2 regions of the Priestia sp. YIM B13489 genome follow, and region 2 is predicted to be linked to the other one. Evidence: riboswitches for the same ligand, from Rfam matches in the RefSeq annotation. Region 2 holds a riboswitch; the other holds the start of a gene.
What was found. A riboswitch is a leader RNA that binds a small molecule or an ion and turns the genes downstream of it on or off. The one in region 2 is predicted to bind S-adenosylmethionine.
Positions count from the first base shown of each region.

Region 1: it holds a riboswitch for S-adenosylmethionine, as region 2 does, so the genes downstream of both, ACFX4W_RS16975 (methionine ABC transporter ATP-binding protein) here and ACFX4W_RS19685 (Na+/H+ antiporter NhaC family protein) in region 2, are expected to answer to the same signal.

Region 1 covers NZ_JBHZOQ010000053.1:2,185,162-2,191,266, forward strand. Annotated here, with positions in the region: gene ACFX4W_RS16975 (methionine ABC transporter ATP-binding protein) at 1-860, opposite strand, end outside; SAM riboswitch class I at 992-1,099, opposite strand; gene ACFX4W_RS16980 (thioredoxin family protein) at 1,280-1,579, opposite strand; gene ACFX4W_RS16985 (toprim domain-containing protein) at 1,594-1,944, opposite strand; gene ACFX4W_RS16990 (YusG family protein) at 2,126-2,371, opposite strand; gene gcvH (glycine cleavage system protein GcvH) at 2,451-2,834, opposite strand; gene ACFX4W_RS17000 (arsenate reductase family protein) at 2,970-3,326, opposite strand; gene ACFX4W_RS17005 (acyl-CoA dehydrogenase family protein) at 3,442-5,226, opposite strand; gene ACFX4W_RS17010 (acetyl-CoA C-acetyltransferase) at 5,250-6,105, opposite strand, start outside.
Region 2 covers NZ_JBHZOQ010000053.1:2,721,964-2,728,068, forward strand. Annotated here, with positions in the region: gene ACFX4W_RS19675 (ABC transporter ATP-binding protein) at 1-607, shown strand, start outside; gene ACFX4W_RS19680 (ABC transporter permease) at 600-1,367, shown strand; SAM riboswitch class I at 1,469-1,575, shown strand; gene ACFX4W_RS19685 (Na+/H+ antiporter NhaC family protein) at 1,661-2,971, shown strand; gene ACFX4W_RS19690 (hypothetical protein) at 3,011-3,139, opposite strand; gene ACFX4W_RS19695 (LacI family DNA-binding transcriptional regulator) at 3,264-4,223, shown strand; gene ACFX4W_RS19700 (transcriptional regulator SplA domain-containing protein) at 4,309-4,557, shown strand; gene splB (spore photoproduct lyase) at 4,668-5,696, shown strand; gene ACFX4W_RS19710 (hypothetical protein) at 5,850-6,105, shown strand, end outside.

The DNA of each region.
Region 1 (6,105 bases), 540 kb from region 2:
TGTTTTAAAATCGTTGTAATGAGCGGTTGCTCTGCTTTTCCGCCAACAAACGTAAGCTGAATAATTTGCCCGCTTGGATATAACCCCTGTACTTGTTCAATTGTTTCAAACGTTTCTTCTGGTTCAGAAATCTGTTGAACGAACCGTTTTGTAATCGGCTGCTTAGGTTTTCTGAATACTTCTAGCACTTGTCCTTCTTCTACCACTGCCCCATTTTCCATAACGGCTACCCGATGACAAATTTTACGAATAACGTGCATTTCATGAGTAATCAATACAATGGTTAACCCTAGCTTCTCATTAATATCTACTAACAGATCTAAAATGGAATCTGTCGTTTGAGGATCAAGCGCTGATGTTGCTTCATCACACAGCAATACTTTTGGGTTATTGGCTAGCGCTCGAGCAATACCAACACGCTGCTTTTGTCCACCGCTAAGCTGTGATGGATAAGCATTTTCACGCCCTTCAAGCCCGACTAACTTGATAAGCTCGTCTACTCGTTTCATTCTTTTTTCTTTTGAGATCCCTGCTATTTCTAACGGAAAAGCAATATTTTCTCGCACCGTACGCGACCACAAGATATTAAAGTGCTGAAATACCATACTAATTTCTTGTCTAGCTTTTCTGAGTTTTCCGCCTTTAATTTTTCCAATATCATTACCTGCTACTTCTACCGTTCCTGTCGTTGGTGTTTCTAACCCGTTTAGCAAGCGAATTAAAGAACTTTTCCCCGCTCCGCTATAACCAATAATTCCGTAAATTTCACCTTGGTTAACGGTTAGATTCACATTATCAACAGCTGTTATTTGACCACTTTTGGCCTGATAAATTTTTGTAACGTCTGTTAATGTAATCATATTTCTTCACCTTCTTTAGTAAAAACTTAATTATGTTAGGTTGCCCTATAGGATGAAAAAGCCGTAAAACAATTTTCCCCATCAAAAAAGCCTCTCTGCGCATGACAGAAAGGCTCGATATTTAATCCTTTCTCTCATCTTTCAAAGCACATAGCTTTGCAGGAATTGGCACCATTTCAGTTAGTCTGACGGTTGCCGGGTTTCACAGGGCTCAGTCCCTCCACCTCTCTTGATAAGAGTTCGCAACAATTATTTTGTTTTTGGGAAATATTCATTCATTTATGAACATTCATGAGTGTGATTTTAGCATGTGTCAGATAGGCTGTCAACAGGTTTTGTTCTTGGGATAATATCCCAAGATTCCAACAGCCCCAACGGTTCACTCTCTTTCAATTTCTTCATTTTAAACAAACGTTTGATTATCGAAGCTCTTCAAGTACGTGCTCGATGGAATGAAACGCATAGAGTTTTTTTACCATTTCGCCATTTTTCACTTCAATCAAACAAGGTACACTTTCAATTGAAAATATTTCTGCTTTTGAAGGCATATAATTTAAATTGCTCATTCCGATGGTCACACCGGGCAGCATCGCTTCTGCTACGGTTAACATTTTTTTTGCCAGCTGACATGTCCCGCAAAAAGGTGTATGGAAAAAGATAAACGTTCTTTGTCCTTCTTTTAACTGATCTTCAAGCTGTTTTTCGCTCCATTCTTGCATGTTGCTCATTCCTTTTATGTTAAAAATTCTGCATTAACATCGATATTGGCACTCAGTAATACTGTTGCTATGTGATGTCTAGGGGCGGCAGCAACCTCTCGGTACATTTTATCAATATATAGATGCTCTGCTTCCGGAAGCTCTCGTTTAAATTGTTTTCTTAGCTTATTCCCTGAATCATCAGAGTCAACAAGTATGTATACCTCTTTGTTAAACGTACAGTCAATAATTTCATCCAGCTTTGATAAACTAATCGTACCGTTTGTACAGATAATTTCAATTGGTTCTCGAATGATATCTTGGATACGCTTTTTATCTGATTTTCCTTCGACAATAATTACTTTTTCAATTTCAATTAGCCCCATTTTCATCACCCATAATCGTCAGTTGTATAGTAACATCATTTCTTTATGCTATACAATATTCGTTAATGTATCACAGTTCACCTGTTTTTTAAAAGAAATTTGCAAGAAAGAACTGTTTTAAAAAGCAGCTTAGGCCATATTGTTTCCATAAGACAAGAAAAACAGTGGCAGTTGCCACTGTTTAGCACCATCCTGCTTCTTCGTCGCAGTCTGTATATTTTTGCGTTTCACCTTGTTTTTGTACATCCGTATATTGATAGAACTTATTATTTTCTTGCGAATAACCTTCTTCAAAGCGGTATTCATTGCCGCTTGTTCCGTAACTAACTTCACCAATTGGCTGCTTATCAACATATAATTTCATACCGCCGTCATGAAATTTAGCTGTAACGCGATCTGTAACGTCCATTTTTTGTTTTTCAAACATAAAAAGACACTCCTTTAGCTTGTTTACTAATAGAGTGTCCAGTCAAAAACTTTTCATAAAGACAATTTATGGAGGAATATTATCCTTCGTTTGTCATTTCTTCGTATTGCTCTGCTGTCATTAGCTTATCTACTTGAGAAGCATCAGACGGTTTGATTGTAATCATCCATGCTTCTTCGTATGGAGATTCATTAACAAGTTCAGGGCTATCGCTTAAGTTGTCGTTTACTGCTACAACTTCACCGCTAATTGGTGCGTAAAGCTCAGAAACTGTTTTTACTGATTCAACGCTGCCAAACGGCTCGTCAGCTTCTACTGTTGCTCCTACTTCTGGCAGTTCAACGAATACGATGTCGCCAAGCTCAGCTTGAGCGAAATGCGTAATACCTACGCGGACAACGTCTCCTTCTGTTTTTACCCATTCATGCTCTTCAGAATAACGCAAATCTTTTGGTGTACTCATCTTAATCCCTCCAAAATATGTATCGTAATTTGTTTATATAAAAAGCGCCTTCAACGTGGAGAACACTTTCTACAACCTAAAATAACTTCCTATTAACAGTGTAACGTAAAAGGTAAAAATTTTCTATTTGAAAACTTACTTCCACACGTCCTCAAACTGCTCTTCTTTGAAACCAAGCGTTACTTTTTGTCCATCTGTTAGCAGCGGACGCTTAATTAACATGCCATCTGACGCAAGAATCGACAGAAGTTCATCTTCACTCGCACTGCTTACTTTATCTTTAAGTCCTAATTCGCGATATTTTTTACCGCTTGTATTAAAGAATTTTTTTAATTCTAAGCCGCTGTTCTGATAATAAGATTGCAGCTGCTCTTTTGTTGGCGGGTTTTCTACAATATGGATTTCTTCATACGCTACTCCGTTATCATCCAGCCACTTCTTGGCTTTTCGGCACGTACCACACTTTGGATATGAATAAAAAAATAATGACATTTCGTCAACCACCCTTTATTTTAAGCTTTTTTCGTATTTTAACACATCCTTTATCATTTACCTAGATAGAGGCTTCTTAAACAAAAAGGAGCTCGTAAAACGAGCTCCTTTTCCCTTAAACTGTGAACTTCTCTACTTCTAGAAGCGTTTTTGCAATCTCGCGCTTTACACTAATTACATTAATTGGTGTATAGCGAGTTAACTTGCGAAGAGACGAAAGCATGACTCTAAGCGTATCACCTTGTTCAACGCCAATTAACGTTTCCTTTGCATCTGCTTCAATTCGATTAAATGCTTCTTGGCAAAATACTTGCGTATATTTTACCTTCAAGCTGTTTTGATCTGCACCTGTTTTGGAAATCGCTTTTTCAGTACGTAAAACAGTGGATTCCATTGCATATACGTTACTAATCATATCGGAAATATTAACGAGAATTTCTTGTTCTTTCTCTAACTCTTTCCCATACTTCTGTGCAGCTAGACCTAAAAGCAAGAGCGCAATTTTCTTTCCATTTTGCACAAGCATTTTTTCTTGATCTAACGGCTCATTTCCTACTTCCTGCGGCATAAGCATCATCAATTCTTCTTGAAGCGTTTGTGCTTTTTGAAGCAGCGGAAGCTCTCCTTTTAGCGCTTTGCGTAAATATGTGCCTGGTACTAAGAGTCGATTAATTTCATTTGTTCCTTCAAAAATACGGTTAATGCGGGAATCACGATACAGGCGCTCAATTTCATACTCACTCATAAAACCATAGCCTCCGTGAAGCTGGACGCCTTCATCTACGATGTAGTCAAGAGATTCCGTGGCAAACACTTTGTTTAATGAGCATTCAATCGCATATTCAGCAATGGAAGCGGCAATTTGCTTTCCGTCTTTTTGCTGTTCTTCTGAAAGCTGGCCCATATGGTCTTCAAAAAGTCCTACCGTACGATAGACGGAGCTTTCAGTTGCATATAATTTAGAAGCCATTGTTGCTAATTTTTCTTGGGTTAATGAAAATTTAGCGATTGGCGTTTTAAACTGCTGACGCTGGTTAACATATTGAGACGTGATTTCTAACGCACGTTTCCCTGCTCCAACTGCTCCAACTCCAAGCTTGTAGCGCCCAATATTTAAAATGTTAAAAGCAATCACATGACCTTTTCCCACTTCACCTAACACGTTCTCTTTTGGAACAAGTGCATCTTCAAGAATCAACGTTCTTGTTGATGAACTCTTGATTCCCATCTTCTTCTCTTCCGGTCCAACCGATACGCCTGGAAATTCGCGTTCAACGATAAAAGCAGAAAATTTATCGCCGTCGATTTTCGCGTACACGACGAACACATCAGCAAATCCGGCATTTGTAATCCACTGCTTTTCTCCATTTAACACATAGTGTGTGCCTTCTGCGTTAAGGCGAGCTATTGTGCGAGCACCGAGGGCATCGGAACCGGAACCAGGTTCTGTTAACGCATATGCTGCTATTTTTTCCCCAACTGCTAAAGCAGGTAAATATGCTTGTTTTTGCTCTTCTGTTCCAAATAAGACGATTGGCAATGACCCAATTCCTACGTGAGCACCATGAGTGATGGAAAATCCGCCTGCTCGAGACATTTTTTCAGCAATTAAAGCCGAGGTAATCTTATCTAAACCGAGTCCACCGTATTCTTCCGGTACATCTGCACCAAGCAAACCTAATTCACCAGCTTGTTTTAATAACTTTACAGAACGGTCAAACTCATGCTTTTCTAAATATTCCACTTGTGGAAGGACTTCATTTTCTACAAATTCATCTGTCGTCTTGGCAATCATCTTTTGTTCAGATGTATAATCCTCCGGCGTGTAGACGCGGCTTGCATCGCCTTCTTCAATTAAAAAGCTTCCACCTTTAATCATTTGTTTTGTTTTATTTGACATGTTCATATCCCCCTTTGAAATGATTATGCTAACAATTCAAATACACCAGCAGCTCCCATTCCTCCGCCAATACACATCGTGACAATTCCAAACTGCTCATTTCGACGCTGCATTTCGTGCATTAAGCTAAGAGTCAGCTTAGCTCCGGTACAGCCTAATGGATGACCTAAGGCAATAGCGCCTCCGTTTACATTTACTTTATCTTCATTAATATTTAATTCACGAATAACGCCAAGTGCTTGAGAAGCAAATGCTTCATTTAATTCAAACAATCCGATATCAGAAAGCTCCAGCCCTGCTAGTTTAAGAGCTTTAGGAATGGCAGCTATCGGGCCAATCCCCATTACTTCAGGCGGAACTCCTCCAACTGCAAATGAGCGAAACTTAAGCAAAGGCTTTAACCCTTCTGCTTCAGCTTGCTCTTTATCCATTAGAAAAACGGATGCAGCTCCGTCACTTGTCTGCGAAGAGTTTCCAGCTGTTACGGATCCTTTAACCGAAAAAGCTGGACGAAGTTTTCCTAATACATCCGCAGTTGTGCCAGGACGAACTCCTTCATCTTGAGAGAACATCAGCTTTTGTTCACGGAGCTTATTGTTTTCATCCACTTTTCGAAGCGTCACTTCCACCGGAACAATTTCGTCGTTAAACTTCCCTTCTTGAAGTGCTTTTGCTGCTTTTTGATGGCTGCGTACAGCAAACGCATCCTGGTCTTCACGTGAAATGCCGTATTTCATCGCTACTTGTTCTGCTGTATGTCCCATGCCCATATAATATTCCGGCGCATTTTCAACCAGCTGAACATTTGGACGCGCTACGTTTCCAAACATCGGAACAAAACTCATTGATTCTGCTCCTCCAGCTAACACTGCTTTGGCT
Region 2 (6,105 bases):
TGCGAATATGCATGAAGGGATCACATCAGAACGCTTGGATGAAGTGATTGCTTTAGTAAAGCTTGAAAACAGCATTCATGCAAAAGTGAAGACGTATTCTCTTGGGATGAGACAGCGTTTAGGAGTAGCTCAAGCTATTTTACATAAGCCTGCATTGCTTTTACTAGACGAACCAACAAACGGTCTAGACCCAGCGGGAATGAGAGAATTTCGTACATATTTACAAACCCTCTGCAGGGAAGAAGGAATTTCGATCTTAATCGCGAGCCACTTATTAAAAGAAGTAGAAGCACTATGTGACCGCGTTGGCATTATTCAAGACGGTGAGTTAAAAGCCATTCAAGATCTATCTCCAAATCGTCAAGATCAAGGAACGTACGTAGAATTTGAAGTGTCTGATGCGCAAAAAGCAGCGGATCTTTTATCACAAGAATTTGAAGTAACGATGAGATCACATAGTATCGACGTGACGATTGTAAAAGAACAAATTCCAGCTGTGAATAAAAAATTAGTGGACAGCGATATTTTAGTCTACCGAATCACTCCTGTGTATGAGACGCTTGAAGATTCGTTTATGTCCGTTACGGAAGGAGAGCACCATGCTTAAGCTAATTCAAAATGAACATATGAAATGGTTTCATAAAAGAAGTACAAAAGTCACGTTTATTACAATCGGTATTTTAACTCTTTGTATGGCTCTTTTAATGAAGAAAGTAGCAAACAGTGCAGGAACAGAAGACAACATTTTGAACTTCCTGTCATTTAGTTCAGGTATGCTGATTCTCGTTCAATTTTTCGCGCTTGCTGTTGGAGGGTCAATGGTTGCAAAAGAGTTTGAAGCAGGTACCATTAAGCTTCTTTTAATTCGCCCTGCTAGACGTTCAACGATTTTAGCATCCAAGTACATAACCCTCATTTTAATTAGCTTGTATTATTTACTGAGCTATTTGCTTTTTTCGTTTGTATGGGGAGCATTGTTCTTTGGCTTTACCAGTCTAGAAGGAGATGCGCAGCTGCTTAAAAACATTACGCTTACGTATGACAGCGCGTATATGGAAACGTTTATGATGATGACATTTGCATTCATGCTGTCGTCTTTATTTAGAAACAGCGCGCTTGCTTCCAGTCTGGCTATTGTCGTAAGTATCGGGGCGAAAGCTGTAGCAGGACTGGTATCAGAATTAGGCTTATGGTGGGGGAAATTTTTATTATTTGCCAACACGAACTTTGTGCAGTATATGGACGGAATGAAGCCGCTGTTTGACGGCATGACGATTCCATTTTCAATCTTTATTTTAGTCGCTCATTTTGTCTTCTTTATGGGCGTAGCTTGGGCAGCGTTTTTAAAACGAGACGTAGCTAATTAATGTGAGAATTTTCGCACTATATATTTTTCTAAAATAGCATTTGACAATTAAATAAAAAGAGATTACAGTAGTGAAAGACTATTTTTAAAACAACTATAAACTTCTTATCAAGAGAGACGGAGGGACTGGCCCTATGATGTCTCGGCAACTGGCTGTACGCAGTGCGGTGCCAAATCCAGCAGACGATGTTTCGTTTGGAAGATGAGAAGGGTAATCTTATGATACAAATAAGAGACCTCTTCTTATCAATAAGAAGAGGTCTTTTTTTATTACGTAAACAAGAGGTGTTAAGAATGGAACAACAAAAAGGAAACGGCTGGGCGCTGTTACCGCTGGGCGTCTTTTTAGTCCTGTTTGTCGGATCAGGAATTATAACGGGAGATTTTTATAAGCTGCCTGTATTAGTAGCCATTATCATTGCAGCCATCGTGGCGCTGGCTATGAACCGCAAAGATTCACTTAATGTAAAAGTGGAGCGTTTTGCTAAAGGAGCAGGGCATCCTGATATCATTATTATGGTGCTTATTTTTATTTTAGCAGGTGCTTTTTCTCAAGTTGCTAAAGGCATGGGAGCTGTTGATTCAACGGTAAACTTAGCGCTTTCTGTGCTTCCGCAAAGCTTAGTGGTAGTCGGAATCTTTGTTATTGGCGCATTCATTTCCATTTCGATGGGAACATCAATGGGAACAATCGCTGCGCTAGGGCCTATTGCTGTAGGAATCAGTGAGCAAGCGCATGTATCCATTACATTGGCCATTGCTGCCGTTATTGGTGGTGCAATGTTTGGAGATAATTTATCGATAATTTCTGATACAACCATTGCAGCAGTTCGTACGCAAAAAACAAATATGTCAGATAAATTAAAAGTAAACTTTTTTATTGTCCTTCCTGCAGCGATTGTTACGGTAATTTTATTGCTTGTAATGACGCTAGGCAATACATCATCAGTAGAAATTAAAGATTTTAGCTGGTTTAAAATCTTGCCTTATGTCGGCGTACTCGTTGCTGCCATATTTGGTGCAAACGTATTAAGCATTTTAACCGGAGGAATTGTGCTAGCCGGCGTGATTGGATTAGCTGACGGAAGCTACACGCTTTCTTCTCTTGCTAAAACTGTGACAGAAGGTATTGGCGGAATGTCAGAGTTAATTATTTTATCTCTGCTAATCGGCGGAATGGTTGAGCTTATTCGCTATAATGGCGGTATTCAGTTCTTATTGAATTTATTAACACGACGCATTCAAACAAAAAAAGGCGGAGAATTCAGCATCGCTGGACTGGTAAGTTTAACAAATTTAGCAACGGCTAATAACACGATTTCAATTATTACGGCAGGTCCGTTAGCAAAAGAAATCTCTGATAAGTATTCAATTGATAATCGTAAATCAGCCAGTCTGCTTGACTTGTTTTCATGCAGCGTTCAAGGGCTTATCCCTTACGGCGCGCAAATGCTTCTCGCAGCAGGATTTGCTAAAGTTTCACCGATTGAGATTATTCCATTTACATTCTACCCAATGTTAACAGCGGTTTGCGGGATCATTGCAATTGTAATTGGATTTCCTCGTTTAAATAAAAAGTCAAAGTCATCTAAAGAAGCTGCGTAATATCAAACCCTTAAAAAGAATGTTCTTTTTAAGGGTTTTTTACTGTTTAAAAAAATCAGTCGGCTTTTCATCATCTAACTCCTTCCAAAGCGTCTCGTTCTGTTTAAGTGCATAAGCCGCTCCTCCAATTTCAATTCCGCATAATAAAATGAATAATAAAATACCCATGAAATGACCTCCTTACGTAAATGAGTAAAAACACGATGGTAACGGGTTTAGCTTCTTGCTGTTTCACTTTATAATGAGAATAAAGTATGAAACGCGTTTCAGCGCAAGAGAAAAAGGTGAAAACATGACAAATATCCGAGATATCGCAAAAAAAGCTGGTGTATCTGTTTCGACTGTATCCCGGGTGCTAAATCATCATCCGTATGTAAAAGAAGAAAAACGCCGGCTGGTAGAGCAGGTTATTCACGAACTTAATTATGAACAAAACATTAATGCCGTTCACTTATCAAAAGGGAAAACAAATATGATTGCCGTCGTCTTGCCTTTTATTAATCATCCGTATTTTAGTCTGCTTTTAGAAGGAGTGGCATCTCAGGCGTTAGAAAAGCAGTATCAGCTTGTTATTTGTCAGACGAACTATGATGTAAAAAAAGAAGAAGAAGCGCTTCATATGCTAAAAACAAAGCAAGTTGATGGAGTGATTATTTGTTCTAGAGCAAGCAGCTGGAGCACGATTGAATATTATCAGCAGTACGGGCCGATAGCCGTGTGCGAAAACGTACAGAATCGTTCTATTCGCTCCGTTTACGTTGATCATTATGCAGCTTTTAAGCAGGCGCTTATGTATTTAAAAGAAAAAGGATATACGGATATTGGCTACTGTATTGGAAGGATGACGGGTACGAATAGTCAACAGCGGCAACAAGCATACAAAGAATATGTAGAAAGAATAAATCAGCCTTATCATCCGGAATGGGTTTTTCAAGGCTGTTTGAACGTGACAGATGGTGAAAAAGTGGTGGAAAAACTAGTGCAGATGAAAAATCGGCCTCAGGCGCTTTTAGTAACAAACGATCAAGTAGCTATCGGAATAAAAGCTCAGTGCGAACAAGCGGGTATTTCAGTTCCTGGTGAATTAGCTATCATTGGTTTTGATAATCATCCGCTTTCTTCTTATTTACAAATAACAACGATCGAACTTCCTCTTAAGGAAATGGGAGAAACGCTTTTTACATTAGTGGGAAGCAAGGTTCTTCAGAAAATTGAGCTCCCTTTTCGGTTTATTGAGCGTAAAAGCGTATGAATTCTTGATGATGCCATGAGGTGTTTTTACCGGATAAAATGAGCAAAAGCGGACATCATACGAGTAAAGAAAGAAGAAAAGGATGATGATCGTGGAGAAAAAAGAATATCAAGTGGGAGATCAAGTATTTGTTATTTACCGAAATCCTCATACGGCAAACGTTGCGAATATTAATCAGGCTGAAATTGTTGAACATCCCGAAAACAAAGGTGAAAAGGCGCTGTTTTTACATGAGTCTTACCATTTGTTAGCTGAAGATGATGCCGTATATTCAACGTATGAAGAAGCTGAAAAAATGTATAATAAGATATTTGATTATGAACAATATGACTGATGCAAGGCTCTCTTAACGGAGAGTCTTTTTTGTTTGAAAAATAATTACCAAGGATAGAGTCTTTTTATTTTTCAAACGCTATTAGTACTAGAAAAAAGGAAGTGTACATGATGATAAAACCTTTTGTACCTCAATTAGTATATATTGAGCCAGGGGCAATGGAGTACCCGCTTGGTGTTCAATTAAAAGAAAAATTTGAGAAGATGGGAATTGAGATTCGTCAAACAACTTCTCATAATCAAGTGCGTAATATACCGGGAAAAAATGATTTGCAAAAATACCGCAATGCCAAGTCGACTTTAGTAGTTGGCGTGCGTAAAACATTGAAATTTGATACATCTAAACCGTCAGCTGAATATGCAATACCATTTGCAACAGGGTGTATGGGGCATTGTCACTATTGCTATTTGCAGACAACAATGGGAAGCAAACCATATATTCGCACGTACGTGAATGTTGAAGAAATATTAGGTCAAGCAGAGCAATATATGCAGGAGAGAGCCCCTCAAATAACGCGATTTGAAGCGGCTTGTACATCTGATATCGTAGGAATTGACCATTTAACACATTCATTAAAGCGGGCGATTGAGTATTTTGGGGAAAGTGAACTAGGTCAACTGCGCTTTGTGACTAAATTTCATCACGTGGATCATTTATTGGATGCTAAACATAATGGTCGCACGCGCTTCCGCTTTAGCATAAATGCAGATTATGTTATAAAAAACTTTGAACCTGGTACATCTCCTCTTGATTACCGGATTGAAGCTGCTAATAAAGTTGCAAAAGCCGGATATCCACTTGGCTTTATTGTGGCGCCTATTTACATTCATGAAGGTTGGCAAGAGGGATACCGTCAGTTGTTTGAAAAGCTGGACGCCTCTATACCTGAGGAGTCCAGAGATGATATTACGTTTGAAATGATTCAGCATCGCTTTACCAAGCCGGCCAAGCGGGTAATCGAGAAAAATTATCCGAAAACAAAGCTTGAGATGAATGAAGAGGAGCGCCGCTACAAGTGGGGGCGTTACGGAATTGGAAAATATGTATACGCAAAAGATGAAGAACAAGAATTAAGAGAAACATTAGAATATTACATTGATCAGTATTTTCCGAATGCAAAAATCGAATACTTTACGTAATTATTCTACAGTAATTGAAAAGTTATTCTGACGCCTTAGTCAAAATAACTTTTCAATTTTTAATGTAAAAAAATAAATTACTTGCTAATAAGTTGAAAAAAAGAGGTTATTTTTATCGCTTGTCGTATTACATACAAAAGGGAGGTGACTGAGATGTTAAAAAATGAAGAGTTTGCGCTAACAAAAGAATTAACAAACGAACAGCAAGAAGCTGCACGGAATTTTATTCAAGTGTTGTTCCAAGAGAATTTATCTGAATTTTGGAACATATTATGTGATATCGACAAGTCTCGGATTTACGGCTTGTATGAAGCAAACCATTATTATGATTCTGATATTGAACTACATGGGTTTGTACAAGAAATAAGAGATAATGTAAGAGCTGTTTATGCGCCTCTTCAAGGGCAAG